4 regions of the Fusicatenibacter faecihominis genome follow, and region 1 is predicted to be linked to each of the others. Evidence: riboswitches for the same ligand, from Rfam matches in the RefSeq annotation. Region 1 holds a riboswitch; each other region holds the start of a gene.
What was found. A riboswitch is a leader RNA that binds a small molecule or an ion and turns the genes downstream of it on or off. The one in region 1 is predicted to bind cobalamin.

Region 2: it holds a riboswitch for cobalamin, as region 1 does, so the genes downstream of both, eno (phosphopyruvate hydratase) here and LKD71_RS06025 (ABC transporter substrate-binding protein) in region 1, are expected to answer to the same signal.
Region 3: it holds a riboswitch for cobalamin, as region 1 does, so the genes downstream of both, LKD71_RS11985 (ABC transporter substrate-binding protein) here and LKD71_RS06025 (ABC transporter substrate-binding protein) in region 1, are expected to answer to the same signal.
Region 4: it holds a riboswitch for cobalamin, as region 1 does, so the genes downstream of both, LKD71_RS11070 (sirohydrochlorin cobaltochelatase) here and LKD71_RS06025 (ABC transporter substrate-binding protein) in region 1, are expected to answer to the same signal.

What each region holds. Positions count from the first base shown of each region.
Region 1 is NZ_JAJEPR010000007.1:51,486-59,199, forward strand. It holds gene LKD71_RS06020 (FecCD family ABC transporter permease) at 1-801, opposite strand, end outside; gene LKD71_RS06025 (ABC transporter substrate-binding protein) at 820-1,827, opposite strand; cobalamin riboswitch at 2,205-2,389, opposite strand; gene LKD71_RS06030 (TrmH family RNA methyltransferase) at 2,489-3,271, opposite strand; gene pfkA (6-phosphofructokinase) at 3,268-4,242, opposite strand; gene LKD71_RS06040 (DNA polymerase III subunit alpha) at 4,318-7,714, opposite strand, start outside.
Region 2 is NZ_JAJEPR010000004.1:96,277-103,990, reverse strand. It holds gene LKD71_RS18280 (diguanylate cyclase) at 89-1,765, opposite strand; gene LKD71_RS03505 (bile acid:sodium symporter family protein) at 1,789-2,724, opposite strand; gene eno (phosphopyruvate hydratase) at 2,864-4,159, opposite strand; cobalamin riboswitch at 4,565-4,770, opposite strand; gene LKD71_RS03495 (leucine-rich repeat domain-containing protein) at 4,840-7,626, opposite strand; gene LKD71_RS03490 (bifunctional 5,10-methylenetetrahydrofolate dehydrogenase/5,10-methenyltetrahydrofolate cyclohydrolase) at 7,627-7,714, opposite strand, start outside.
Region 3 is NZ_JAJEPR010000021.1:12,980-20,693, forward strand. It holds gene LKD71_RS11955 (class I SAM-dependent methyltransferase) at 1-357, opposite strand, end outside; gene LKD71_RS11960 (P-II family nitrogen regulator) at 754-1,257, opposite strand; gene LKD71_RS11965 (hypothetical protein) at 1,318-1,590, opposite strand; gene LKD71_RS11970 (CGGC domain-containing protein) at 1,608-1,946, opposite strand; gene LKD71_RS11975 (ABC transporter ATP-binding protein) at 2,264-3,019, opposite strand; gene LKD71_RS11980 (FecCD family ABC transporter permease) at 3,016-4,104, opposite strand; gene LKD71_RS11985 (ABC transporter substrate-binding protein) at 4,116-5,225, opposite strand; cobalamin riboswitch at 5,408-5,609, opposite strand; gene LKD71_RS11990 (SseB family protein) at 5,781-6,209, shown strand; gene LKD71_RS11995 (GDSL-type esterase/lipase family protein) at 6,227-6,853, shown strand; gene LKD71_RS12000 (glycoside hydrolase family 31 protein) at 6,926-7,714, shown strand, end outside.
Region 4 is NZ_JAJEPR010000018.1:19,822-27,535, reverse strand. It holds gene LKD71_RS11085 (FecCD family ABC transporter permease) at 1-9, opposite strand, end outside; gene LKD71_RS11080 (ABC transporter substrate-binding protein) at 11-1,195, opposite strand; gene LKD71_RS11075 (hypothetical protein) at 1,198-2,088, opposite strand; gene LKD71_RS11070 (sirohydrochlorin cobaltochelatase) at 2,213-3,496, opposite strand; cobalamin riboswitch at 3,680-3,876, opposite strand; gene LKD71_RS11065 (lactate utilization protein) at 4,025-4,651, opposite strand; gene LKD71_RS11060 (DUF3800 domain-containing protein) at 4,883-5,662, opposite strand; gene LKD71_RS11055 (nucleoside recognition protein) at 5,824-6,438, opposite strand; gene LKD71_RS11050 (sensor histidine kinase) at 6,499-7,380, opposite strand; gene LKD71_RS11045 (ABC transporter permease subunit) at 7,391-7,714, opposite strand, start outside.

The DNA.
Region 1 (7,714 bases):
AGAAGCCACGATAATGGCGCAGACCACAAACATCCAGCGCCGGAAATTTTTCACATCCACACCCATGGCGGCGGCGTCCTCGTCTCCCATCATCATGAGGTTGAAGGTGCCGCTTTTCCATGTGAAGCAGATACAGCCAGACAGCACGCCCACCGCGGGAATCCACAAGGTATTCCACTGAGCCGCCGCCAGGCTTCCCATCTGCCAGTTGTATACGGCAGAAATGCTCTCCGGACTCTTGGCCAGAAAGATGAGAAGGCTCGTGATGGCGCTCATCACTGCATTGACTGCCGTTCCGGAAAGAAGCAGCGTCATGGGCTGAATTTTTCCGCCGCCTCCGATCTTCGCCATGCTGTAAACACAGGCAAAGGCCACCAAAGCGCCGCAGAGAGCCATAGCCGTGGTCTGATACTGTCCCCTGAAAAAAGGAATCGGCATCAGCAGCGCCCAGGCTGCTCCTGCCGATGCTCCGGAGGAAACTCCCAAAATATAAGGTTCTGCGATGGGGTTCAGTACCAGCGCCTGCATGGCAGCTCCACAAATCGAAAGGCCGGCGCCGCAGCAGACACCAAAGAGCACTCTTGGCAGACGGATATTCCATACGATCTGATAAAAAGATTTCTCCCACAGACCCGCCTCTGTTCCTTTTCCCTGGAAAAAGAGCTGGTCAACCAAAATCCGGTAAACGGTGCCCATATCGATGGACGCGGAGCCCACCGATATGACAGCAACCATGGAAAAAAGAAGAAACGCAATAAGAATCGGAAACAGAAGTCCCTCTCGAAGTTTGATTTCTTTCATCTTTTCCAGAAACCTCTCTTACTCAGTGAAGCAGTCCGGATAGAAAGCTTCTGCGAAATCCTGGCAGGCAACAACTGCGCTCAGGTCGTGCATAACATATGCCAGCGGAACAACCACATAGTTCTGGTTTTTAACAGCAGGTACGTCTGCCAGAGCAGCATTGTTGGTGATGAAGTCCATGTTCTCCTGAACCTGGCCCTCTACGCCGTAATCGTTAAAGATGATAACATCCGGATTTGCAGTTACCAGAGTCTCAACGCTGGTGGTAAACCATCTGGAATCGGACATTCCTTTGGTGGTGTTGATTCCGCCAGCCAGCTCGATGAGGTTGCTCTCAAGACCTGCGGAGGTGGTGTAAATCTCGTTTCCGCTCAGGCTGTCCATAACGAAAGCTTTTACTTTGTCCTCTTCTTTGACATCTTTGACTGCATCCTGGATCTCGGAGATCTGTGCTTTGGTATCCTCGATGAGGGCCTCTGCCTTATCCTCTACCTTGAAGATTTTACCCATATTCTCGATATCCTGGTAAATGCTGTCCATGGTCTCGTCTGCTACAACGGTACCGTTCAGAGCGTAGCAGTTGATTCCTTTATCTTCCAGAGACTCAAAGGTTCCCCAGTTGGTATCTTTGAAGGCGCTGATCTCGCCAATGATCAGGTCAGCTCCGGATGCAACAGCGTTCTCCTGGGATTTCTCCAGCTCCGGGATTCCCTCGAAGTCATCTGCAACACCTTCCAGCGGAGATTTGCGTCCTTTGTTGTTCTCATTAGTTGCAACGATGTAGTCTTTTAAGCCCAGTTTCATCAGAACCTCGCCGCTGTACAGGCAAAGGATTCCTTTCGGCATCTCGGTAAAGGTGATGGTACGGTCTCCGTCCTCGATGACAACCTCGCCATACTCCTCGTCTGCTTCGCTTGCAGCCTCGGTTGCAGTCTCGGTTTCGGTTTCAGCAGCAAAGCTGGACACTCCAGTGGTGCTTACAGCCATAATTCCGGCAAGTAACAGGGTGAGTACACGTTTCTTCATTTGTTGATTCCTCTCTTTCGTTTGATCTGAGCGGCTATTCTGACCGCGTTTTTAATTGCAGATCTTCCGATGAAATTTAGGGGGAGTGAGAACGCTCAGAGGCAAGCCAGCTCGATTCCGCTTCGCTGCATCTCGCTGTTGGCTCTCGCCAAATAGATTTCCGCGCATAAGTGCTCGTTCATGCAAGCATGACTCGCACTTACACGCAAAAATCTGCTTGTCTCTGAGCTGGGCACAAAAATAGGAACCTCCCCGGTTCCACTTGCGTAAAGCTATTCTGTGATTGGCTGGACAGCAAAATACGCACATACTCTGCTTTGCTGCTCCAGAATACCCACGATATAAAACTTCCGCACAGTGCATATCTTCCCACCGAAGATCACTGTTTCAGTACAGCAGGTCTCCTGACTCGACTTCATCCTACCTTTCTCCGTCTTCCCGTTTTCACAGTGACTTCCTAGAGAAACTCGTCCGTCCTACAGTAGCGGGGGCTGTCGAAGCTTCTACTTCGTTCCCATTGCTATGATAGCAGCCTTTCGGCACTGCACTGAATCGCCTGTATTATAGCAGAGGAAAACGATTTCCGTCAAGGGGTTAGGGCAGAAAAACTTTCAAAAAAAGAAAAGACAGCTTAAAAGCCATCTTTTCTCTGTATTTCCATTCATCTTTCAATATTTCTTCTCTGCCTCTGCGCTTCATACATCAGCACCGCCGACGCAATCGCCGCGTTCAGAGACTCTACTTTTCCATACATGGGAATGCGGATGTAGGTGTCCGCGAGGTCCGCCAGCTCATCGGTGAGGCCGTTTCCTTCGTTACCGATGAGGAAGGCTGTGCCTTTTGTGTAATTCTGCTCATCGTAGGAGCCGGTGCCTTTTAAATGGGCGGCGTAAGCTGAGATGCCTTTGTTTTTCAGCTTCCGGACCGTCTCACAGATATCCTCCACATAGAGGAAGGGCACCCGGTAGACGGAACCCATCGTGCTGCGGATAGTCTTGGGGTTGAAGATATCTACGGTGTCACGGCTCATGAGGATACCATTGACACCTGCTCCTTCCGCCGTGCGGAGGATAGTGCCTAAGTTTCCCGGATCCTGGATATTTTCCAGAACCATGAAAAAGGGAGCTGGATCATTAAGAAGCTTCTCAAGGCTACTCACCGGCTGGCGCACAACCGCTAGGATTCCCTGGGGGGTCATCGTGTCGGACATGGTCTTGAAAACCCGGTCCTCCACGATCTCGTACTCCCTGCCTTTTAAGACAGAGGCCTCTTCTTTTTTCAAAAATTCCTGGGAAACATAGGTTTTTACGATCCAGTCCGCCGGAGCTTCCCGGAACATCTTGACTCCTTCCACCACAAAAACACCCTGCTCCTTGCGGGCTTTGGACTTTTTCTGAAGCTGAAGGAGATTTTTCACCTGCTGGTTGGATGTGCTGGTGATCATACGGACATCGCCTTAGCGACTCTCAGCCAGTACTCCGGCAGTTCTTTCTGCATAGCCAGTGCCTCGTCGATATCGTAATCCACAAACTCGCCGCCTTTGTAGCCGACTACCCGTTTGGTCTTGCCGTCTGCCAGAAGATCTACGGCGTATGCGCCCATCATTGAAGCGTATACACGGTCTTTACAGGTCGGGCTTCCACCTCGCTGCATGTGACCGAGGATCGTCGCTCTGGTCTCGATTCCGGTGGCTGCCTCAATCCGGCGTGCCATGCTGGTGGAATGACCGATACCCTCAGCGTTGATGATGATGTGGTGCTTTTTGCCGCGTTTCCGGTTGTTGATGATATTGTTGATGAGCTTCTGCTCGTCGTAATCGTACTTTTCAGGAAGAAGAATATCCTCCGCGCCGTTGGCGATACCGCACCAGAGAGCGATATAACCGGCGTTACGTCCCATTACCTCGATAATGCTGCAGCGCTCATGGGAGGTGGAAGTATCACGAACCTTATCGATGGCTTCCATTGCCGTGTTGACTGCGGTATCGAAACCGATGGTATACTCGGTGCAGGCGATATCCAGGTCGATAGTTCCCGGAACACCGATGGTGTTGACGCCGAGAGCAGCCAGTTTCTGTGCTCCTGCGAAGGAACCGTCGCCACCGATAACTACCAGTCCCTCAATTCCGTTTTCACGGCAGACCTTTGCAGCCTGTGCCTGGCCTTCCGGTGTACGCATCTCCGCACAGCGGGCGGTGTAAAGCATCGTACCTCCGCGGGAAATCGTATCAGAAACAGATCTTGCTGTCAGATCCTCGATCTCGCCGTTGATCAGACCATTGTATCCTTTATAAATGCCTTTTACATTCAGACCTTTTGCAATACCACTGCGGACAACCGCACGGATGGCAGCGTTCATGCCAGGTGCATCGCCGCCGCTTGTAAGAACTCCGATCGTTTTAATCGCATTTGCCATGATTGAACCCTCCAAAAATAAATGGTGTTTTATTGGCATGAAAACTCTGCCTTTCTTTTGCCTATGGATATTAGTTTAATTCATTTTTCCCAGATTTTCAATAGACTTTTCCACAACTTTCACATTCTGCTGCCCAAAATGCGATGCAATTTCCCGGCAGAGTGCTTCCGTCACCAGGATATCCCAGCTTCCGGCCAGTTTCTTCACCGCTTTCGGGGAACGGATGTATAAAACCACATGATCTTTTCCGTCGGAAGTCCGAAGAATATCATAGAGTTCCCGCTCTCTGGCCTTGAAATCCTCCAGGGTCGCAAACTGGATCCAGAGTTCCTTCGGAACCTCCTCGAAAGCCCAGACACGCTCGCAGACCAGCTTGCTCGGCCGGTCATCCTCGGCGTTGACGTGACCTTTGATGAAGACCTTTTTCTCCTCATCGAGAAGACTCCGGTACTTCTCATAATCCTTCGGGAAAACGATAACCTCCACGGTTCCCACCAGATCCTCCAGTGTCACAAAGGCCATGGGCTTTCCGGTCCGCGTGTACTTGACGGTTTTCGCCGTGATCATACCGCCGATGATTTGCCGGGACTCGTCCTCCACCTGGCTCTTGTTCGTCTCCTCATCGAGCTGGAAATCGCTGGTCAGGGCAGAAATGTTTTTCCGCCACATGGTCTCGTATTTTTCCAGCGGATGGCCGCTGATATAGATGCCCAAAACTTCTTTTTCAAAAGAAAGGAGCTCTTCCTTCTCGTACTCACCCACGTCAGGCAGGTGGACTTCAAACTCCTTTTTCTCCTCTTCGCCCATGAAATCAAAGAGGCTCATCTGACCGGAAAGGCTGTTTTTCCGCTCCTGGGCCACCTGATCCATGAGTGAAGCGTAGATCATCATGAGCTGACGCCGGGTAGCGCCGAGGCCATCCAGAGCTCCCGCCTTGATGAAGTTTTCGATGACACGTTTATTCAGATCCTTGCCAGTCATGCGCTCCACGAAATCTTTGATGGAGCGGAAGGCCCCGTTTTCCCTTCTCTCTTTTAACATGCCCTCGATGAAGGAACGGCCCACGCTCTTGATGGCGGAAAGCCCGTAGCGGATGCCGCCTTTTTCCACGGAAAAGCCTACCTCTCCGGTGTTGACATCCGGCGGGAGAATGGAGATTTTCATCTGACGGCAGGTATAGATATACTCGGAAACTTTTCCCGGGTTATCGATGACCGAGGTCATAAGAGCCGCCATAAACTCCGTGGGATAATAATATTTTAGCCAGGCTGTCTGATAAGATACCACCGCATAGGCCGCCGCATGGGATTTATTGAAGGCATATTTGGCGAAATCAATCATATCGTCGTAAATCTTGTTGGCCGTCTTTTCGTCGATGCCGTTGGCGATACAGCCGGGTACGCCTTCTTCCCTGTTTCCGTAAACGAAATTCTGGCGCTCTTTCTCCATGACGGCCGCTTTCTTCTTTGACATCGCACGGCGCACCAGGTCACTCCGCCCCAGCGTGTAGCCACCCAGCGCCCGGACGATCTGCATAACCTGCTCCTGGTAAACGATACAGCCGTAGGTAGGCTCCAGAATCGGCTGCAGCTGCGGGCAGTCGTAATGGATGTTTTCGGGATTATTTTTTCCCTCAATGTATTTCGGAATAAAATCCATGGGCCCCGGCCGGTACAGGGAGATACCGGCGATCACGTCCTCCAGATTCTGGGGTTTCAGCTCCTTCATGAAGCTTTTCATACCCGCGCTTTCGAGCTGGAACACGCCGTCCGTATGGCCGGTTCCCAGGGAAGCCAGCACTTTTTTATCATCGTAATCGATCGCGTCCATGTCAATGGCCACGCCGGTCTCTCGCTCGATCTCCTTCTGGGCATTCTGGATGACCGTCAGGGTACGAAGCCCCAGGAAATCCATTTTCAGAAGACCCAGCTCCTCCAGAGTCGTCATCGTAAACTGGGTGATGATCGTTCCGTCGTTTGCCCGGGAAAGGGGCACATACTCGTCCACAGCCTTCTGGCTGATGACCACGCCCGCCGCGTGCATGGAGGTATGTCGCGGAAGTCCCTCGAGTCTTTTTGCCATATCGATGAGGTTTTTCACTTCCTCGTCGCTGTTATAGAGCTCCTGAAACTCGGAATTGCCCTTCAGCGCCTTGTCGATCGTGATATTAAGCTCGTTGGGGACCATTTTCGCGATGGCATCCACTCTTGCATAGGGCAGATCCATAACACGGCCCACATCCCGGATCACACCCCGGGCCGCCAGCGTACCGAAAGTGACGATCTGTACCACCTGGTCTTTTCCGTATTTCCGCACCACATAGTCGATGACCTCCTGGCGCCGTTCAAAGCAGAAATCCACGTCGATATCGGGCATGGACACCCGCTCCGGGTTCAGGAAACGCTCAAAGAGCAGGTTATAACGGATCGGGTCCAGTTTCGTGATGCCGAGTGAGTAGGCCACAAGGCTTCCTGCCGCAGACCCTCGTCCCGGCCCTACCATGATATCGTGGTCCCTCGCATAGCGGATGAAATCCCACACAATCAGGAAATAGTCCACATAGCCCATGGTCTTGATGACGGAAAGCTCATATTCCAGGCGCTCGGTGAGCTCCGGCGAAGGGTCGCCGTAATGCTTCACCAGCCCTTCGTGACAGAGCTTGTTCAGATATTCCCAGGAGGTGTACTCCTTCGGAACATCAAATTTCGGCAGCTTGGTCACGCCGAACTCGATCTCCACATGGCAGCGCTGGGCAATTTTCCAGGTGTTTTCCAGAGCCTCCTTCGCGTAAGGAAAGAGGGCCTCCATCTCCTCCGGCGACTTCACATAATACTGGCCGCCCTCGTAGCGCATCCGGTCCTCATCCTGAAGTTTTTTTCCAGTCTGGAGGCAGAGCAGAATATCGTGGGCCGCCGCATCCTCGGCGTAGGTGTAATGGACGTCGTTGGTGGCCACAAGATCGATGCCGAGCTCCTTGCTCATCCGAAGAAGCTGCGGATTCACCATTTTCTGCTCCGGAATGCCATGATCCTGAAGCTCCAGAAAAAAGTTTCCTTTTCCAAAGGTGGTCTCATATTTCTTTGCCGCCCTGCAGGCCTCCTCGTACATGCCCCGGGCCAGATAGCGCTGCACCTCGCCCGCCAGGCAGGCGCTTAAAGCGATAATCCCCTCATGGTAGCGGTTCAGAACCTCCATATCCACCCTCGGCTTATAATAGAAGCCTTCCACGAAGCCCTTGGAAACGATCTTCATGAGGTTACTGTAGCCCGTATTGTTCTCCGCCAGCAGCACCAGATGGTAATACCGATCCTCATCCTTACCAATTTCTCTGTCAAAACGAGAATTAGGTGCCACATACACCTCACAGCCCAGGACAGGGTTAATCCCCGCCGCTTTGGCCGCCCGGTAAAAATCAATGACACCATACATAACGCCGTGATCTGTGATGGCTGCGCTGTCCATGCCCAGCTCC
Region 2 (7,714 bases), on a different contig from region 1:
CCCGCGTTGCTGTAAACAGCTGACGCGTCAGATTCCTAAATTAGTATGTTATCACAAAAGAAAAAAGATGACAAGCCCGGATATGTCATCACCCGGGCTCGTATCTGTTCTCTCTGTGATATTTTTCTTTCTCTTTGTACATCTGATGATCCGCCGTCTTGGTCAGCGCTTCCAGATCCATGGTCTCCTCTTTCCAGACGAAGCCCGCGGAAATGCTCACCTCTTTTTCCTTCATTTTCGCATAGACGGTCTTAAGCTTCCTGAAGAACTCCTCTTCCTCCATGCCCACGGCAATAACAACAAACTCGTCCCCGCCAATGCGGAAGGCTTTCTCCGGGAAGGAAGTCTTAATGACTGCCGCCGCATTCCGGATCAGCTCATCTCCTGCCTCATGACCTTTCTGATCGTTGACCTTTTTCAGACCGTTCAGATCGATGAAAGCCACTCCGACTTTTTCCACATGCCGGTTCTTGTAGCGCTCCAGAACCTCAATATATTTATTTCGGTTAAAAAGCTCTGTCAGCATATCCCGGTAGCTCAGATATTTCAGTTTTTCCTGCTCTCTTTTCCGGGTGAGGCTGTCGGTGACAAAGAACTGAAGCGAAGCCAGCAGAGTCTCATCGCTGTAGTGCTTCCTGGGATTGTCCACGCCCATGAAGCCGACGATTTTTTCATCTCTTAAAAGAGGAACAGCCAGCAGGCGGTTGATATCCTGCATTTTCAGGATCTCATAGTGGGGCGTTCCTTTTTCTAACTCCAGATCCGGAATATAGTATACATTTGACTCCTCAAATTTCTGCATCCAGATGGAGATCACCTCCACAGGAATCCCCTGAAGGTTCTCCTGCTGCTCCGTCACCTGATCTTTCACATACTCGTAGGTGTTCGTCAGGATTCCCTGGTCCGTATCCAGTTTGAAAATGTAGGTCCGGTCTGCGTCAAAGTAATCGTTGATGATCTCCAGCAGATGATGAATTGCCTTATCTACATTCACGCTCGAGGAAAGCGCTTTGACGCAGCGGTTCAGAATCGTGGCGATCTCCAGACGTTCCTCGGTCTGGGCCTTGCTTTTTGACATTTTTTCGAGTTCTTCACTCTGCTCCTCCATGGCTGCAACATAGATCAGCACCATAGAAAAACTGATGGCTATACTGACAAGAGAAGCTTCATAATGGAAAAACTGCACCAGCGCCGCCAGAGTCGGAAGAATAATATAGGAACTCATAAACAGGAAATCTCTCCGACGGATCCGCTTCCGATACTGAACCAGCAGAGTAAAATCAAGCAGCATACCGCTGGCCGGAAGCACCATGGCGAGCAGACAGGTGGAAGTTCTGTGATAAAGATTTGTCTCGTCAATAGTATAATAGAGATGCGTAAACTGCGATACAACCACCAGAAAGGCGGCAAAAAATCCAATATACGATACCAGTCTGTATCTTTTATTCTGCTTCCGCTCTTCCGGAGGCATCAGGTGACAGCCGACATACCAGTTGAAAAAGACAAGGACGAGATCTGAAGTCAGAAACAGCAGAAAGTTGCTGATCCGTACCATCCACCAGGCCGTTTTTCCAGGTCGGCCATCGAAGGCCCAGGCAAAAGCCTCACTGCTCAGAAACAGGGCTGTAAAGAGCTGCATATGCAGCATCCATCTCTTTTTCTCCCGGTTGTAATTTTTATCTTTCCCCATACACCAGGCTGCCAGAAGGCAGAAAAGGCTTCCCCACATAAGGACTGTAGTATGGGCCATATGATGATCCGGCACCGTTATTTCCTCCGTTTTTTACGTTAATGATACTTTCTTTCAATGAGTTTTCCATAGCATGCCGCCAACACCTGCTGAAACAGCGTTCCGATCATCACAGGAAACAGAACCTCCCCGGGAAAATAAGCCGCCGCAATCACGGCCCCCGCGCTGATGTTCCGCATGCCGGAGCCATAGACCATGGACACCGCCGTCTCCCTCTCTCCTCCAAAAAACCGGGACAGAAACCAGCCGATAGCATAACCCGAGGCCGCCAGCAGGAGAATTGCCGCCGCCACAAGAACACGCTGGGGCGTCAGATCCCGCACATAGGGAGCGACCTTCGATGAATTAGAGGTCACGACGAAGATCAGACACATTTTGGAAAAAGGTGCCAGCTTCGACGGCCATTCTTTCCGCACTCTTCCATGAGTCAGCTCGTTGAGACTCATCGCCGCCAGCGCCGGAAGGGCTATCATAAAAAGAAGTTCCCGCATCATGCCCGCCGCATCCATGGATACCCGGGAACCAACAAGGAGCTGAAGGGTCGCCGGAATCAGAAAAGGTGCCAGAAGGGTGTCAGCGATGACCAGAGACAGGGACAGCGGGCTGTTTCCGCCGTAAATCGTCACCCACATAAGGCCGACCACGGCTGTAGGCACGGAAAATTCCAGCACCATACCCGTGATGAGGTCGTCATTTCCCGGAAAGAGCAGGTGTCCCAGGCCGCAGGCCAGAACCGGCAGCAACACATGGAGCACGCCGAGACAGGCCAGCAGGGGAAAAGGCCGCTTCAGCACCCGGGCCATATCGTGAAAATCCGATTTCAGAGCTCCCGTGAAGGTCATAAAGGCAAACACCAGGGAAACATAAGGCAGCCCATGCTTCGCGACATCCGGAAAAAGCACACCAAAAAGAAGACAGGCCGGTGTAACCAGCGCCATCCATTTTTCTATAAATTGATTAAATTTACTGAGCATATTTCTTTCTTCCTTAATATATATTTTTTATGATACGATGAATCTGGAAAAAAGGCAAGAAAAAAAGACCTCCGGGGAACATCTTCGGCGATATTCCCCAAGGTCTTTTCGTTTTCAGGTCAGATGTCTGCAGATTGCCTTAGCGGCTGATATGGAAAGCTTTTTTGCCCGGATAAACGGCAGACGCGCCCAGTTCCTCCTCGATGCGGAGCAGCTGATTGTATTTTGCCACACGCTCACTTCTGCTGGGAGCGCCGGTCTTGATCTGGCAGGTGTTCAGTGCAACAGCCAGGTCTGCGATTGTGGTGTCCTCAGTCTCACCGGAACGATGAGAGGTAACAGCGGTGTAGCCTGCATTGTGGGCCATCTTGATAGCTTCCAGAGTTTCGGATACGGAACCGATCTGATTCAGTTTGATCAGGATGGAATTTCCGCAGCCAAGAGAAATTCCTTTGGAAAGACGCTCAGTGTTGGTAACGAAGAGGTCATCTCCTACCAGCTGAACCTTGCCGCCCAGCTCTCTGGTCAGCACCTGCCAGCCTTCCCAGTCTTCCTCATCCAGGCCATCCTCGATGGAATAGATCGGGTATTTCTCACAAAGCTTCTTCCAGTGCTCAACGAGCTCTGCAGAAGTATATTTCCTGCCGCATTTCGGAAGGATGTACTCGCCCTTCTTCTCGCCCTTCCACTCACTGGAAGCAGCGTCCATAGCCAGAACGAAATCTTTACCCGGCTCGTAACCGGCTTTTCGGATAGCTTCCAGAATGCACTCGATAGCTTCCTCGTCACTTCCAAGGTCCGGAGCGAAACCACCCTCATCACCTACGGAAGTAGCCAGTCCTCTGGATTTTAAGAGAGCTGCCAGTGCGTGGAACACCTCGGTACACCATCTGAGTCCCTCACGGAAACTCTCTGCGCCAGCAGGCATAATCATGAACTCCTGTACATCTACGGTGTTTGCTGCATGAGCGCCGCCGTTCAGGATGTTCATCATCGGAACCGGAAGACGGTTGCCGTTTACGCCGCCCAGGAAACGGTACAGGGGAATCTCCAGTGCGGTTGCTGCTGCTCTGCAGCTTGCGATGGATACAGCCAGGATCGCATTAGCGCCCAGGTTGGATTTATCCTTGGTTCCGTCTGCTTTCAGCATTGCTGCATCTACTGCATAAATATCAGAAGCATCCACGCCTTTCAGCACGTCGTTGATGACAGTGTTGATATTGTTCACTGCCTTGGATACTCCTTTTCCTCCAAAACGTTCTTTATCTCCATCACGCAGCTCCAGAGCCTCGAACTCACCGGTGGATGCTCCGCTGGGAGCAGCTCCTCTTCCGATGGTGCCGTCTGCCAGATAAACTTCCGCCTCAACGGTGGGATTGCCTCTGGAATCAATGATCTCTCTTCCGATTACTTTTTCAATGGATAAATGTTTCATCTTTATTTCGATCCTTTCTCCATGCACCCTCCCACCCTTGCTCAGGGGGCGGAAGGAGTCTGCATGATTTATTCACAGTAAGTTAGGTTTTTCTAACCATGGTTAGCTTATCATAACTTTCTGCGAAATGCAAGAGAAATCCCGGAACATAATTGAGAAAGTTTGCGTAACAAGTATTTTTGTATAGCAAAACAGCAGCACCATAACGGCGCTGCTGCTTTTTTTACATCGAAAGAACAGATGCGGAATTTCTGTTCTTAAGAAGGAGGTATTGTTCGTGTATATTAATATGCTCGAGATGCATACAATCATAATCATAAATAAAAACTGCCTGCCTACCCATGGCTGACATCTCTGAGACACCTGCGGAATAGTGTCCGATTGGATGTTTGACTTTACTCGGAAGCCCATCTCAAATACCAAGCAGGTTTCCTGACTTACAGATCGTTACACCGGCTCCCCTTCTCACATTTAATATGGGTAATGCAATGGGATCATTGAGCGGTATTCCCTGTTTACAGTGACCGGATCGTCCAGGATTCTCACCTGGTTCCCTCTTCAGACAGTAACTGCGGAATTGTACTGCCTGCACTTGATACTGCAATATTAAATTACACTAACAACATTATAGACTTAAAAAGGGAGGTTGTCAACCCCCCCTTTTTCTAATAAAATTGATTCTATTTTGTAATTTTTGCTTTTGTGGAAAGTCCTTTGCTGCGAAGCAGTTTTTTGTAGGTGTTAACTTTGTTCTTCGGTACCTTCACCACCAGCTTTTTGTAATTGTTTTTTCCCATATTGGTGAATGCCTTGCTTCCGATTTTTTTGGAGGTCAGTTTCTGCGTCTGGATCGTAAAGGAAACCATTTTTACGTCATTACAGAAAGCCTTGCTTCCGATTTTTTCTACTCTTGCCGGAAGCGTCATTTTCCGAAGGGAAACACAATTTGCAAAGGACAGGTTTCCGATCGTTTTGACATTTTTGCCAAGAACAACCGTTGTCAGTTTCCCGCAGCCGTAGAAGGCTTTCGAACCGATGGTCGTTACACGGCTTCCCGTTTTAACTGTAGTCAATGAGGTGCAGTTCTGGAAAGCTCCTGCTCCGACCGTGGTTATATAACCGGAAATGGTCACTTTTTTCAAGTTCTTATTATTTTTAAAAGCACCGGCAGCGATGGAGGTCACCCGATAAGTTTTTCCATTGAACTTCACCGCGGACGGGATCGTAACCATGGAAGCATTTTTATTTTTCAGCTGTTTCAGTTCTACCGTACTTGCAGTTTTCACTTTATAGACATTCTTTGTTTTGCTGTCGGTCTTCACAGTTCCCGGCTTTAAAGCCATATTGGAAGCCGATGGTTTCTGCTCGGATGGTCTCTGACCGGACGGCTTCTGATCCTGGCCGGTGGAAGCGGCTGCTTTGATCTCAAAAGTCAGACGGATGCTTCCGTAATAAGACTCGTTTCCGCTGATCGTCAACTTTGCCGTTCCTACCTTCTTGTTATTGGAATAAGAAAGGCTGTAGTCTTCTCCTGCTTTCAGTGTCTGGCTGCCAAGCTTTACTGTTACAGCCGGCGTGATTGCCTTTCCGGTGTAAGTATAGCTTGCATTGAGACCGCTTACCTTGGCTCCGGAAAGATCGATCTTATAGCGGAGTGCATTTTTCTTCGCGTACTGGACCGCATAGGAATTGTATGGCGCATAGATCGTTCCTGCCATCACATGGCTATAATTGCCAATCCAAAAATATCCTGTCCAGGTGATATCCTCGCCGATCTTTGTCACACTGGCCGGAATGGTCAGTTTTTCCAGATCATCACAGCCGTAGAACGCCTCTTTCCCAATGCTTTTAAGCCCTGGTTCGATCTCGATCTCTTCCAGATTGGTAAAATACGGAAATGCTCTTTCCGGTATTTCCGTGATACCAGAGCAAATGACCACTTTTTTTACTTTACTCTGGATCGCATGCCAGGGACCCTGCTGCGTATAGGAATATCCGTCACCCGAAGAAGCAACCGGAAAGCGGTAGCGATCCTCCGGATCCAGGAAGAGTGCACCGTTTCCATAAACAGTCAGTACGCCATTTTGAAGTTTCCAGCCGACCCCTTCTCCTGCCACATGGTACATTTTTTTAGTTGTATTTCCGGTATTGCTGTCAATGGAATAAAAATCCACCATATTTTTATTGGAGGCATAATAAACGACTTTTTCGCCTTTTACAACCGGCTGACAGCCGCTGATCGGAGCTCCTGTGGTATATTCCTGGCTGATCCGGTTTCCTTTTCCATCAATGAAAACATAATGGAGTGTACTGCCAGCCAGAGTATCCTCTTCCGTTCCGCTTCCTTCTGTCTCATCGTTGTATTCTTCCCAGGAAACCATAAAGCGGTTGTCATTCACCTTTGTGATTTTAACGCCCATAAAGGCTTTTCCGGATTCTGTATAATTGGTCAGTGAAATTACTTTTGTCGCTTCCTCTGTGAAATCATCCAACGGAGTCACGGTAAGATAAATATTCATGGGAAGATTATTTTCTCTTGCCGTGTCATACTTTGTCTGATCAATGGAGGTTCCCAGACCAAGAACAGATGTATCCGAAACTTCCATGGCATCTACGCTGGCATAACAGGGAAGCGCCCAGGAAGAGGTACGGTTTCCTCCGTACTGATACACCGAGATCCGTTTCCACTGCTTTGCTGCCGTATCATACCTGGAAAGCGTCGTGCAACGAGAACCTTCACTCTGCTCCAGAAGATAAAGCTGGTTATCTCTCACTTTCACATACTGCGCAAAAGAATGCCAGAGATCATTATCAATGATCTCACCCGTCATGGTTTGCTGATCCACAGCGATCACCAAAAGTCCCTGATGACCCTGGCCTAAAGAGGCATCTACATACCCCTCATGTCCGGTAGCGATATAGAGAATCCCATTGAGTTCCGTCATTTCCACACAGCCATCAAAGGGATAACGTACCTGTCCGAACTCATCACCGGCAATACCGGTAATATGCGCCGTTTCCGTTTTATTCCAGTTCCGGTCATAGCGGATCACACGGATGACTTCCTTTGCGTCGTCTTCTCCCGTATTATTCTGGCCCTCTACCAGATAATAGCCGTCGGAGCCATTATAAAAGCCACCCCAGAGATCCAGTTCCAAAGGAATACTTTTCTTGCTTTTGATATTAAAATCATTATCGTAATACTCAATACAGACCGTTTTTTCCTTGTTAAAAACTCTCATATACCCATCATCCAGGCTGACCAGATCCGAATATCTCTTCAGATAAACTCCACGGTTGTCCCACGCTGTGGGTAGAAGGGTGTCATCTGCTTTCACATTTCCCGCCGGGAAAAACAGAATGCAGAACAGCAGGACCATAAGGATAAAAATATTTTTTCTCTCTTCATAACTTTCCTCACTGTCAAAAAGGGATGCGCCACCAGGCACACCCCTTCTAAAAATCATTTATGCAAGTGTTCTTGCAGCTGCCTCTACGACATGGCCTACCAGTACAGAGGTAGTAACGCTTCCAACACCGCCCGGAACCGGAGTG
Region 3 (7,714 bases), on a different contig from region 1:
GCTGATTACCGCATCAAAAGTATTGTCTGCAAAATCCAGTTGATGACAGTCCATTTTTCTGAATACAGGAGCTAGTCCGAGTCGGGCAGCCTTTAATCTGGCCTCCTGCAGCATTTTTTCCGCTCCATCTATTCCAACAGTTTCCATACATGCCTGATTTAATATAATAGTAAAAAAACCTGGCCCGCAGCCCGCGTCAAGGATTTTTGGTTTTTGGCTGGAAGAAATATTTTCCGTGATTTTTTTTGTCCACTTTTTCACCCGGAAGCTGCTTAATTCATCGTCGATGATCCAGCTGTAATTTTCTGCACCATCCGACCAGTAGCGGTCTATTTCCTTCTGTTCCAAATTTTCCATCTGTCTGCTCCTGAAAATTTTATATACTTTCTCATAAAAAGAGACATATCCTTTTATAAATCAGGATATGCCTCAACGTCTTGGGAAACTTTAAATATACTTGCTGTACTTTAAGTTTGTCCAATACATCAGTTTGATTTGGAGGTATGACGTACTTGACATGTTTTTATCATACTTGATCTTTCAAACAGCCACAAGCTCCCCCCAGGGATATAAATTTCAGTTTTTTTGATTATTTTTAATTTTGAAAATTTCCTCTTTTTATCCGCTTTTTTGATATTTTTCAAGGTAATTCTACTTTTATACCAGAGATTTTTTCCTATCCGGGGGATTCTCTGTATCAGAAATGTGATCGTGGACTGCAAGACTCCGATGGTTTTCCCCCTGCAATATTCTTTACTCGGAAGACGCCCCCTGCATCGCATCATACCCGCTCTCGCCGGTGCGTACTCTTACCACATCATCCAGTGTATAAATAAAGATCTTTCCATCTCCCACATGTCCTGTATACAAAACTCTTCTTACCGTGTTGACCACTTCGTCCACAGGTACTTTCGCCACTACCACTTCTACCCGGATCTTGGCCCGGAGCTGGACTGCCACGGGGACACCGCGGTAAAACTCATTGTATCCCTTCTGGACGCCGCAGCCGGTCACAGGAAATACGGTCATTCCCGTAATTCCGATATCGTTCAAAGCGGTCTTGAGATTTTCAAGTTTCTCTTTCCGGGCAATAATCTCAATCTTTGTGAGAGGCTGGCGCGCTTCTTCGATCGGCGGGTACACATACGGTTTATGAAGCTCTACTTCTTCTCTCCGTCCGTCGGTCTGGGCTTCCAGATAAGCGTCGCTCCAGTCCATCGTATCAATATTCATGGCAAAATCATGATAAACGCTCATGATTCCATACTCACTGATATCTGCTCCCTCGATCTCCTCCGCTGCTGTCAGTCTCAGGCGTCAGGCCTTTTTCAGAAGCCAGAAAACCAGGGCTGTTCCGGCTCCTGCAAAGGCGAAAGCCCAGATGCCGGCAAGGAGCTGAACGGCCAGAAGCAGAATGCCGCCTCCATGGGCCAGTCCGCCCTCTGTGGAGGAGATGCCCACAGCCAGAAGGCCCAGAATCCCGGCAACGCCAAAGATCGAACAGAGTCCTGCAGGATCATCCACCTTCATGTTCTGATCCATATTTTCAATCATCAGTACCGAAAAGAAACCTGCCAGCACTGCCAGCACACACACGCCTTCTCGATTCAGTGTGTTCCATCGACCACTTCAATGCCTTCTTCTTCCAGCATCTCCATGATCCTTGCCACGTTCTTGCAGCGCACACCTTCTTTGTTTTTCGTGCAGAGTCCCACATGGACGGTCTCCACACCTTCCTGTTTCATGCGTTCTACTTTTTCTTTCATGCCGTCGTCTTCGTCGGGATCGTTTCCGCAGCCGTTGCAGCGCATAAAGGCTGCTACTTCCACATCCATTCCTTTGTATCTTTCAAAGCTTCTGATCCGCTTATTGAACGCGGTAAAACAGGCTGCCCCCGCACAGACTTTATTGGAATTGAGGCAATTTAACATAGCAATTTTTTTCATTATGTATCCCTAACCTTTCTTTTTTGCAGACAAGTCAATATGGCAGTTACTTAATATTCACTGTACAAGGCGCCTTTTCCCAAAAAGCGCCCTCCTAATATCACCTATGAATTGCTCCGCTGCTACGCAGCTCCCGCAATCCGCCAAACATTCGAAATCCGCTGATTTACTGCGTAAATCGCTACTATCTACACTCCGTTTCGGTCGGTGCAAAACGAACATTCACTGGATGTTCTGCATCTCATATTTGGCGAGGCCCAAGCTCAAAAGTCTTATCGTGCAAGCAAGAACGACTTTTCGAGCTTTTGCCCCTGGTATCAATAGAATAAAATATGCATATTTCCCTTACTGTCCTCCACGATATCGCTCTCCACCTCGTAGATCTCCCGGATCAGTTCCCGGGTCAGGATCTCCCGCGGGGTACCCTGAGCGACGATCTCACCATTTTTCAGCACATAGATCCGGTCGCAGAACATGGCCGCAATATTGAGGTCATGGATGGCGGAAATTACCGTGGCATCCAGTTTTTTCACGATCTTCAAAAGCTGAAGCTGATGGGTAATGTCCAGATGGTTCGTGGGCTCGTCCAGAATGAGGCAGGGGGTCTGCTGGGCCAGGGCCCGGGCAAGAATCACCCTCTGCTGCTCACCGCCGGAGAGCGTCGAAAAGCTCCGGTCCGCAAACTCAGCCATTCCAACGGTCTTTAAGGCTTCCGCCACAATCGCGTAATCCTCGGCATTATCCCGCTCCAGCGCTTTCTTGTGCGGGGAACGGCCCATGAGGACCACTTCCCGCACAGAAAAATCAAAATTATAATAGTTGTGCTGGGCTACCACGCCCAGGCTTCTGGCGGAAGTCTTGTAATTCATATCCTTCAAAGGCTTTCCATCCAGAAAAACGGCTCCCTTGTCCGGGGAGAGCACGCGGTAAACGCACTTCAAAAGCGTGGATTTCCCGCTTCCGTTGGGACCGATCAGGCCCACAAATTCCCGGTTTCCAGCCTCCATCGAAACACCTTTCAGGATTGCTTCCGCTCCGTAGGACAGTTTGATGTCTTCTGCTTTTACATTCATCCTCTGCCACCTCCGAATCCGTAAGACCGACGTACCATCAGATAGATAAAGCAGGGCGCACCGATGATGGAAACCAGGATACCGATGGGCATCTCAGAATTTTTCAGGATGACACGACAGCCTACATCCGCCCAGATGAGGAAAATGGCTCCCACCAGAGCGCAGAGGGGCACCAGTCTTCTGTGGTCCGTTCCGAAAATCATCCGCACCGCATGGGGCACGATCAGGCCCACGAAACCGATGGTTCCCGCCGCATAAACGGCAAAACCAACCATCAGGGAGGACAGGATCATATAGAGGTTTCTCGCCCGGTGAAGGTCCGTTCCCAGTGTGATGGAGGCCTCATCTCCCAGAAGCATCAGGTTCAGATTCCGGAACTGGGACCAGAAAATCAGCGTTCCGATGAACACCACCGGAAGAAGCACGCCCACCCGCTGCCATTTGGCTCCGGCCAGGCTTCCCATCGTCCAGAACATGATTTCTGAAGTGGCGTTTTTATTATTTACAATATAAATGGCAAAATTTCCGATCGCAGAGCAGACGGAGCTCACAGCCATTCCGGCCAGGATCAGCTTGCCCGCATTGGATCTTCCGCCGATATTTGCGATAAAAAGAACCAGGAAAGACGTTCCCATCGCTCCCAGGAACGCCATTACACCCACGGAATTGGCTCCAAAAAGGGCTCCGAAGCCAAAAAGGACGCCGATCGTGGCTCCCAGAGAAGCGCCGGAAGAGATTCCCAAAACATAAGGATCTGCCAGCGGGTTTTTCACCACGGCCTGCATGACCACGCCGCAGACTGCCAGTCCCATACCCACACAAAGGGCAAGGATCACCCGGGGAAACCGGATGATCCATACCACGTCATGGACAGCTCCTTCTGCAAAATCTGAAAATTTTCGAATATGAAAAAGTTCATAGGCAACGACGCTGTAGACTTCCTTCACAGAAAGATCGGCATTTCCGAAGGTGATCGAAGCCAGAACGGAAAACACTAGCAGCGCCAGCAGTACGATGAGGACTGTGGTAAAACCGACGGTGGAAAGGCCCACCCGTCTACCGCGTCCGCTGTCACTTTTTTTCACTTTTTAACTCCTTACTCGATACCCAGATCGATATCCGGATACAGACCCTCTGCAAAGTTCACGATTCCGTCTTTGGTGCGGGTTGCGCTGGCATACATCTCACTGAGCATGATCGGAACCACACGGCCGTTCTTTACGGCATCCAGGCTCTGATAAGCTTCATCCTTGAGGAGCACATCCAGTTTCTCCTGCTTTACGGTCTCCGGATCATCTCCGGAATAAGGCATATAAACGACGAAGATCACATCCGGATTTGCTGCGATCACATCTTCTTTTCCTACGCTGGAAGCATCCGGGTTTGCCAGCTCGCCGCCCAGCTGAGTCAGCATATCGCCGCCCAGAGTTGCACTTCCGTAATTGGTAAAGGTATCATCCCAGGATTCCAGGATCAGGGCAGTCGGCTTCTCTTCAATGGATGCAGTTGCCTCTGTTACCTTTGCAATGGTATCTTTCATATCATTTACGATTGCTTCTGCCTTGTCCTGTACATCAAAGATCGTTCCGATGTTCAGGATATCTGTATACTCATTTTCGAGTGTGCGGGCATACTTTACATCACCGGTACCGGGACGGGTATTCGTATTGATGTAGGTATTGGTTCCTTTTTCCACCCAGCCTGCTGCATCACCCAGCGTCTTGTCTCCGAAAAGAGAGCCCCAGGAGAAGATCATATCCGGCTCAAGCATGGTCACGGTCTCAAGCGACGGTGTGAACTCATCCAGATAATCTGTTTTGGAAAATGCTGCTTTCTGATCTTCGGGAACCTCATTGTCCAGTCCTGCGGTTGCCACGATATGATCCTCCAGGCCCAATGCCAGAAGGGTTTCGATACAGCCCTGGTAGACTGCCAGCACCTTCTCCGGTGCTTTTTCATAAGTGGTCTCAAGTTCCAGTCCGTCACTTCCATAGGTTGTAATGGTAACCGGATACTCTGTCTTTTTCTGTGAGTCTGAAGCCTCTGCTGCTTCGGTCTCACCCTCGCTCACTGCTTCCGTTGCCTGATTCTCCTCTTTGATGGCCTCTGCATCTTTTCTCTCAGCTGCGAAAGATACACTTCCGAAGGTCATTCCTGCTGCCAGGATCAGGGCTGTCATTTTTGCTGCGACTACTTTTCTTTTCATGTTGCTGCTCCTTTTCTTTTGTTGCAGATGGCACAGAAAATGTTTACCGGCAGCCGCCGTCTCTTTTCCGTTCATCTGTTTTTTGATCGTGCGGACCGGAACGCCCCATCCGCCATGTTTTTTCGAGAACGGCAATCGAAAAGTATCCTTCTTATAGACAGAAGACCACTGTTACGGGAGTTCGCTTCTGTCGGATCTGAGCAGGTTTCCTGACTCTGAGTATCTTCACCTGGATCCCGTCTTCTCACGGTAAGACCGCAATGACATCCGTAGGATCCGGCTCCTCTCTTACAGTGACCAGTTCGTTCAGGATTTCCACCTGATTCCCTCTCCCTGCCGGAATGTTCTCGATATCCGGCAGTCACTCAAATCCCCTGTTCCATTGTCCTAATAAACTTAACATAAACAAGGAAGGTTTGCAATGAGTTTTTTATATGGAAATCCGCTTTGATCTGCCGCTTGCTTTCTCTTTTCGACTCATGTAAACTATGATCGTGGAGATCCGCTATTCCTCCATAAACCCATATGCATCAACAGAAAAGAGAGGTATTTTCCATGACAGATACATCCGCTCCCCATACCGATCCCGGTCTTGAAGGAAATGAAAAAATCGAGGCAGCCATTCTGGCCCTCCAGCAGGAAGCCAGCCAGGAGCTTCTGGCCCATGCACTGACCGTACTTCGCCGCCGCATGCGGGAGAACGGTCAGCTGATCCTGGCTGTAGAGCCGTCTGCGGGAAAAGAGCAGCTCGCTCTGAAAACCATTCAGACACCGGATGGCAATCTCTGGTGGGTGGCTTTTACCAGTTTTGAAGAACAGAACCGGGGCGGCGGCAGCGTCATGTCCGGTTTTCTCGCAGATATGGATCAGCTCTTCCCCTCCGCCATCCCCACCGATGGCATCCATGGCATCATCCTCAATCCCTGGAACCGGACCTTGATGCTGAACAAAGCTCTTCTCCAGATCATTCTCGGAAACAATTAAATAAGGAGGTTTTTCCCATGAGTATTCCCTTAGATCCCGAAAAAACGCTGAAACTTGCCCGTTACGACCACCTCAACAAAACCGCTGTTCCCGGTCAGATCCTTTTCGCCGGGTCCAGTCTGATGGAGCAGTTCCCCGTCCACGAATTTCAACTGGGTGCCGGCCTTTCTTCCATTATTTATAACCGCGGCGTGGGCGGTTTCACCACTGCGGAAATGCTGGAGCATATGGAAACCTGCGTTTACGCGCTGAAACCGGCCCGCATTTTCCTCAATATCGGTACCAATGACATGAATCCCGCCGATTACCGTAAGGAAGAGCTGATGGCCCGCTATGAAAAAATGGTCCAGGAGATTCTCGCCCGCCTTCCCGGCGTTCAGCTCACTCTCCTGGCCTACTATCCCGTCAACCACGACGCCGCTCCCGACGACAGCTGGTTCTTTTACCGGACCAACGAGCGCATCCATGAGGCCAACGAGGCCGTAGAGGCTCTGGCTGAAAAATATCATTTAGGTTTTCTCGACCTCAACGCCCCGCTCACCGATGAAAATGGAAACCTGAAGGCTGAGTTCACCATCGACGGCGTTCACATGTATCCCAACGGGTATTGGGAAGTGTGGAAGCAACTGGTCAAAATACCGTAACTTTTCATCAAAATATCGGTAGAACTTTCCAAAAGAAAGCATTATACTGCAGAAAAAGGAGGTTTATACATTATGATTTCAAGATTTTCCTACGGCCATGTCATCGAGACCGAGGCCATTCTTCAGAAACCCGCTGCTGAAAACGGCGCTCTTCCTTTCCTGACTGTGGATGAGGCTTCCCTTTCCCTCACCTATTCCATGGACGACAACGACAAGGTCTATGGCCTGGGCGAAAATGTCCGCGGCATCAACAAGCGCGGCTGGATCTACCAGAGTAAATGTTCGGATGAGGCGCAGCATCTGGAAGACCGCCGCTCCCTTTACGGCGCCCACAATTTCTTTGTGGTGAGCGGAAAAGAAACCTTTGGTATTTTTGTCGATTACCCGGGAATCCTCACCTTTGACATCGGATATACCCGTTACAGCGAACTGAAGATCACCGCTTCTGACTGGAATCTGGATGTCTATGTCATCACCGGGAGCGACGTCAAGGATATCATCCACCAGTTCCGCCAGCTCATCGGCAGAAGCTTTGTGGTTCCCAAATGGGCCTTCGGCTACGGTCAGAGCCGCTGGAGCTATATGTCTGAAGATGAAATCCGGGAAGTCGTAAGAAAGCACCGGGAGCTTCAGATCCCTCTGGACAGTGTTTATCTGGATATCGACTACATGGATCGCTACAAGGATTTCACCCTGAACAACGAAACCTTCCCTGATTTTGCTGATTTCAATCAGGAAATGAAAGAGGACCACATTCATCTGGTTCCCATCATCGATGCCGGTGTCAAACAGGAAGAAGGCTATCCCGTCTATGAAGAAGGCCTGAAAAAAGGCTATTTCTGCACCAAAGAGGACGGCTCT
Region 4 (7,714 bases), on a different contig from region 1:
TTTTTCCATATTACTCCAATCGATACAGGTAGGTGAGCCCTTCGGGATCGTCCTCCGTCAGCATCCGGTGGATATCCATGATGACATCACCAAGACAGGTCGTTTCCTGGAACATACTCTTGGTCAGGCACCAGACGTTTCCCTCTTTGACCGCCTTGAAATCCTTGAGAAGCGTACTCTTTTTCAGCAGCTCGTCCAGAGAACCCAGCTCGCCGTCAATGGTACTGTTATAAATGATATAATCCGCATCCTTGGCTCCCGCATAGAAATCTTCCATTCCCATGTTCATCGTGGAAAGGCCTTCCTCATCGGTGCCCAGATCGTTGAAAATATACTTTCCACCGGCCAGCTCGATCATTTTCGACACATAATCATTGGATTTCCGCACGTTGGCAGAGCCCATGGAATTGATATAGAAAAAGGCCACGGTTTTTCCCGTGTTCTCGCTGTCTTTGATAGAGTTGAGCTTCTCTGCCTGCTCCTCAAAAACCGCCTCTGCTTCCTCTTCTTTATCCAGCAGGACGCCGTAAAGTTTCACCCACTCGGTCCGGCCTAAGGGGTGACTCTCATAACTGGAATGTTCCACCAGAACCGGAATGCCAAACTCTTCGAGTTTTTCTTTTACTTCGGGATTATGGTAGATCATCGTGGATTCCAAAGCCAGATCACAGTTTTTTGACAGGATCAGCTCATAATCCGGCGCACTGTATTTTCCGGCGAAAACAATGGAACCATCCTCCAGAGCCTGCTTCGCCTCGTCGATATACCAGCCATCCGCTTTCGTTCCGGAAAGACTGATGCTGCCAAGTCCGTCCAGAGCTCGGAAAAAGTCCATCGTGGAAGTTGCCACCAGGTAGATATTTTCCAGAGGCTGATGGATCACGGTGATATCCGCATCCAGACCGTCCGGCGCTTCTTTTCCCTCAGGCACCAGAAGAAACTGGTCGCCGCCTTCAATCGTAATCAGGGCATAATCGCCCTCATAATAATCCACGGCAAACTGATCCGCATACTGAAGCTCCAGACTGTGGTCATATTTGAGTCCTGCCAGATCCTCCTTCGCAGTGTCAGCTCCGGCCGTCTCACTGGTTTCTTCGGCTGCGAAGCTCCGGATGGGAACCAGCGCTGCCGAAGAAGAAAAGATCACAGAAAACCCCAGGACTGCGTTCAGAAGCCATCCTGTTCTTTTTTTCATTTTTATTCTGCCTTTTCCATAGTAGAAGAATCAAACTGCAGGGTGTACTCGATCTCGTGAGGCTCGCTCATAGCTACGGTATCTCCAACGACTTCCATCGGATAATCGAAGCCATCTACCGGGATCTCAAAAGTAGAATTTCCCTCGGTGTTTACCGGCTCGTATTTCTCACCGTCTACCAGCATATAATCATAGTTCGGGCTGCTCCATACGATGGTTGCAGTTGCCTCGCCGTCTTTGATCGTAATGGCTGCCGGAGAATCTACGGTTGCTCTGCCGCTTCCGCCCTCCAGAGTTACCTCTGTCGTGTAATCGCCATCCTCCAGATTCAGATCAGCAACGGTCTTTTTCTCTGCGCCGTCCTCTTTCACCGGATTCTTGACGCTGACTTTGTGGTCGTACCATTTGCCTTTTTTGCCGATGGCTGCCACGGTAAACTCTTCATCAATGGCCGGCACCGGGATATCGAAGCCATAAACCTCCTCAGAAGTTCCGTCTTTATAGGTTACGGTATCTGTGGTCGGCTCCAGAAGCTCTGCGCCGTCTTTTTTCGCATCCTCGGAGGTTCCCATGAAAAGATTCAGGAAGCCTTTGCCGCTTAAAGATATGTGAATGGTCATCTCACCGTCTTTTACCGTCAGAACGCCTTTTCCGTCATTTGCCTCATTGACATGGAACATGGAGCTGTCCGTATCAAACTCTGCGGTGTAGGTGCCATCCTCCAGAACGCCCTCTGCCTCGGTTTCGGTCTCGCTGCCGGTCTCCGTCTCAGCCTCAGATACCATCTCGGTAACAGCTGTCTCGGTTTCGGTCTCTGCTGCCATTGCCACAGGAGCTGCCATCATGGCAGTAGCACAGATCAGTGATAAAAAGAATGTCATGGAACGTTTCATAATCAATTTCCTCCTCTTTTACAACAACTGCCCGGATGTCTTTGAAAACATTCCGGGCAGCTGAGATTTATCCTTTTGTTTGAACGCAGTCGCAAAAGCGGATTGCGAATGTCCGCTTTATTGATTATTTTGCGATAGAATCGATAGCTTCTTTTGTATGCTCTACATAAATCTGCTCAACAGCATCGATTCTTCCCAGTCCTTCGATCTGGCAGTCAACGCTGTCAAATGCTCCGGAAGCCTCGAACTGGCTCTTCCAGGAATCCTCATCATCGCCTGCCATATCGTTGTTAGCGTGGTCACCAGCTACAACCATCAGCGGACGAAGAACAACTTTCTTGAAGCCTGCATCCTGAGCCTTCTTGATAACCTCTTCACAAGCGGTATCTTCCGGCTTACCCTCTACCGTACCGATGAAAGCATTGGTGAATCCAAGCTCTTCCATCTGGGTCTGCATCTGATCATAGGTTACATTTGCAGTATGGGAAGTACCATGACCCATAAATACAAATGCAGTTCCATCCTCAGCTGCTGCTTCCATGCTGTCATAACCGGCTGCTTTTACAGCTTCATCGGTGATCGCCTGGGCAACTGCCTTCTTGTCGTCATTGATAACGGTAGCGTCGTCGCCTACCTCGCCCAGCATCGGCTCTGCGATGGCTACGGACTCAAATTTATCTTTGTAACCGTCGATCGCTTCTACCATCTCGTCGTACTCAGCGCCGTGCATCAGATGAGTCGGCTGTACCACCAGGTTTTTAACGCCATTGTCAACGGCACGCTGAAGAGCCTGATCCATATTATCGATCTTCTCGTCATCTCTTGCCTGTACATGGTTGATGATGATCTGAGCAGTGAATGCTCTTCTTACAGACCAGTCCGGATATGCTTCCTGCAGAGCATCCTCGATGCCCTTGATATCCTCTGCGCGGCTGTCGTTGAAGGAAGTACCAAAGCTTACTACCAGAAGCTCGTTGTCACCGATCTCATCGCCGTTGCGGGGATCGTCTTTGGAAGCGTCGCCGGTGTCACGTCCGAAATACTCCGGGCTTGCCTCTTCACCTTCAACCAGCTCTTTCTGAGCATCGGTCAGCTGATCCCATGCTTCTTTGGCTGCGGTACAGTCTGCATCGGTGGTATCGGTTCTCTCCTGAACATAGATCTTATCGATCAGAGCTGCTACATTATCAGCTGCTGCCTGATCGTCGCTCTCAGAGCCTGCCTCAGTGGCATCCTCAGATGCTGCTTCGGTTGCTGTCTCTGTTACAGCCTCGGTTGCTGCTTCTGTTACAGCCTCAGTGGCTGTCTCGGTCTCAGTCTCGGAAGCATATACGCTTGCGGAACCCATCATTGTGATGGTGGATACACTCATCATGATTGCCAGAGCTTTTACCATTTTGTTTTTCATGTTACTTCTCCTCCTTGATCCAGACACAGATCTTTATGGTCTGACGTCCTGATGTATGTTAATTTTTGCATCAGCGAAAATCATAAGGTACGGTGACATGAAAAAATCCTCTTACACACAGGCAAAAGGATCGCGGGAAAAAGATAAACGGTACAATCAATTACTCGTGATCCGGGATAACTATCCCCGTACCAACATCAGGCAGGTTTCCTGGCTCACAGATCCTTGCCGCAGCCGCCTTCCCGGTTTCCCAGTGACATTCTGGCCTTGACTCCCTGTTTACAGTGACGAGATCGCGCAGGACTTTCACCTGCTTCTCTTTTACCCGTTTGCTGAAAGTTTTCTCTTTTTAAAACGGCACCTGATATTTTCTTATTTAGTTTTCAGCTGTTGGGAGCTGCAGACTGCTATCTGCCACCCTCATGCGTATCATAGCACACTCTTTTTTAAAGTACAAGTGGTAAAAAAATTTATTTCCGCGAGGATCAAATACCCCGTTGCCTGTAGCGGGGTATTTGACTTTCCAACTTAGAAGCCGAGATTATCGTTTACAAGGATCACATGAATCCGGCCTTCGTGACGGAAATATCTCGTGATCAGGAACTGACAGCAGATCGTATCCGGGGATTTGCAGTCGAAGCATTTTCCGGTCTCCTTGCAGGGTGTCTTGACGTCAAATCTCTGGGCATTGGCCGGAGCCGCCACATTTCTGGCCCGCTTCATAGCATCATCGAGGTCCGGACAGACTTTATTCATTCCCACGATAAAGACCACTTTTCTCGGTCCCTGGGCGATACAGGACACGCGATTGGAATTTCCGTCGATATTCACCATGATACCGTCGCTTGTGATGGCATTGGCACTGGAAAGGAAAATATCAGAATCGTAGGCAGCCATAAGACTTTCCCTCGGTGAAAGCTTTGCCCGGTCGATATAATTATAATTGCCCTCTTTCAGCGCTTTGATCAGTCCCACTTCCTGGGCGCTTGCACAGCCGCCCATGCTGATCGTGCTCCCCTCAGGAATCAGTTCCAGAGCCAGCTTCAGCGCTTCCTCCTTATCCGCTGCATAATAGCCGGACATGTTGCGGGATTTCAGACCCTTAATGACGGTTTTCGCGAGGGTTTCGTTTCTTTTTCTTAAGTTCTCATCCATAGGTAGGTTCCTCCTTTTTTCTATTGATATCCTTATCTTACCATAGAAAAAGAGCCTTAGCAAATAGCTAAGGCCCTTAAGTATCTTTTGTTGATGGGTTCGACAGGTTGTTTCTTATTCCCAGCCCTCGAAAGAACGGTTCATAAACGGTCACTGAAGTTCATCAGCACCTCACAACCACAATCCCATTGATTTATATTATACTTTCTTTAGTTAGAAAGTCAATCATTTTTATGACAAAATTTTAAAACCAAATTTATACTTTTCTTTTGCATCTCCATCATAAAGCTTGGCTCTTACATTTTTAGCAAAATCCTTATTTTTAGGCTTCATGGAAGCTGCATATCTCCCCAATGTATTCGGGACAAAGTCTGCCAACTGCAATCCCGCTAAATTATCTGTTTTTGGTACAAAATTTATTTGTTTTATATGATCCTGAATGGTTTTTGACGAATAATATAAAGTTCCCAATGCTTTCAGCTCATAGATTCTCTGCTGTATTTTATCATTTTGCTCTGGCTGCATTGCTTCATAACATATATTCCCCACTGCCTTATTTTTTATTAAGAACTGACAATAGTGTTCTATCAACAATTGAATGGCTATTGTAAATTGATTGTTTAATTTACTCTCCCCATAGCAAGAATATAACACCCTTTTAGCTAAGCACACTCCCAGTACTGATATATCCATATTTTTAAATATCTTTGATAATTCATTATACAGCTGAACTACTTTATGCTTGTCCTGAAAAATATGGTAACACGTTGGTATCATACTCAGTTTTCGTGAATTTAGGCGATTGCTTGCAAAGCTGATATCTTTTTCATGTAATATGTACCTCTCACACCCCGGAATATTTTCCCATACGATTTGTTTTGCTTTATTTAAAACATTTTCTATGTCTGAATAATTGCTGTCTTTTATAATAACTCCGCTCATAACAAAATATTTATCACCAGCGCTGTTAAATGTCTCACTTTCATCTATATACAATGTATACTCTGCCATAAATTCGCCCTCTCTTCAGTGAGTATAAAACTGCTTTATATTTTACCGTATCCCATAGTATCTTTCAATAGTAAAAATTTGCAAACATTATTTTTTATTATATATAAAGTAAAGAATCCTGTGCATTATTCGTGCAAAGGATTCTTCAACTTTTTAAAGCATTATCGACGTTTTCGGTTCATCACCCCGCAAAAAATCACCGCCGCACCGGTGCTTGCCGCGGTAGCCAGAATCGCCGGGCCGGTGATGGCGGCGGGGTTCACGCTGCCGTACTGGCTGCGGTAGGCAATCATCGTGACGGGGATCAGCTGGAGGGAGGAGATATTCATAATAAGGAAGGTACACATTTCCCGGCTGGCGGTTCCGGGAGGCACCGGAGTTCTGCCGAGAAGCCTGCCGCCCCGCCGCTTTTCTTCGAGATTTTCCAGATCTTTCATGGCTTTTAGGCCTGCCGGGGTGGCCGCCATGCCAAGACCAAGGAAATTCGCGATAAAATTCATGGAAATTGACTCATACGCCGGATGATCCGCCGGAATCTCCGGAAAAAGAAAACGGATCAGCGGCCGGATCTTTCCGCAAAGCACATCCGTGAGCCCCGCGTCCTTCGCAATCTCCATCAGTCCCTGCCAGAAAGCCAGAATCCCCGTCATCGTCACGCAGAGCGTCACCGCCTCCCGGGATGCGCTCAAAACCGCGTCCGTGATCTCCTGCATCCGCCCGTTAAATGCCCCATATAAAATTCCAATGAGCTGCATACCGCCCCAGAGCATATTCATAGAAAAAACCTCCGCACGGGATTTTTATATCCTATGCGGAGGTAAGGTAAAATATGGTTTTCACTCATTAACATTCAGCCGGATCTTCAGCACCCCGTCTTCATACCCCACCACAATCTTTCCCCCCATCTGCTCCATCAGCGTCCTGGCGATGGAGAGGCCGAGGCCGGTGGAGCCCCGGGCGGTTTCCACGGTGAAAAATCGGTCGAAGAGCTTTCCCACCTGAACCTCGTCCAGGTCTCTGGCGTGATTGGAAAAGGTAAGCTCGCCGTTCTCTTTTAACTCCACCTTCAGGTCGCCGTCGCTGTACTTGAGGACATTGCTCAGAATATTTCCAAACACCCGGGACAGGGCCTCGCGATTTCCTTTTCGCAAAACCGGCTCCTTGGGAAGATGGATTTCCGGCGTGATCTTTCGTTCAGTGAGGGCTCCGTAAAAGCTCAAAAGACTGGCCTCCAGCACTTCCCGAAGGTCGATCTCGCTGAGCTCGGGCGGCCCGGCAGAAAGCACCACGGTGTAGCGAAACAATTCTTCCGTCAGCTGCTTCATGGCCTCAGTCCTGCCGGAAATGAAGGAGAGATACTGCTCCACCGTCTCGCTTTTTTCTTCCTCCTCCAGAAGCTCCAGGTAGCCGCTGATCGCGGTAAGGGGCGTGCGAAGGTCGTGGGAAATATTCGTCACGGCTTCCTTCAGCTCCCGGTCGCCGTTCTGATAGTTCCGGCGCTGCTCCTTTAGGGTTTTAAGTTCCTCATTGAGTTCCCGAGCCAGCTTTCGGATCTCCGGATTCCGCGTGTCAACGGTGATGAGCCCATTGGTCTCCTCCGTAAGAAGCCTCGCAAACTCGCTGCTGACCCGATCCATATTCTTTTTTAAGGAAAAAATCTTAAGTCCCAGCAGAAAAATCACCACAACGCTGAGGGCAAAAAGGCACCAGGTCAGCATCCGATCACCTCTATTTCAGTTCTTTTTTTCGGAAAATCAGGATTCCGGCCGCGCCGAAAAGCACGATCTCCAGAAGGTCAAAAACAACCGCCCGGGCCGGTTTCGCAAACTCCCAGCCGCTGAGCTCCGCTCTCTGACCCACCGGATTTAAGTCCAGCAGATTCTCATAGACCAGCCGTAACTTTCCTGAAAGATAACGCGGATTGGGAAGCTTTACCCATTCCGTGTCGTCGTTGAGATAAAAATCCACACTTTCCTCTGTGTTTTCCCCAACTAAATTCTGCATCGCCTTGTAAACGCTCTTCGGCTCGTAGATAAATTCGTCTTCGGAAAG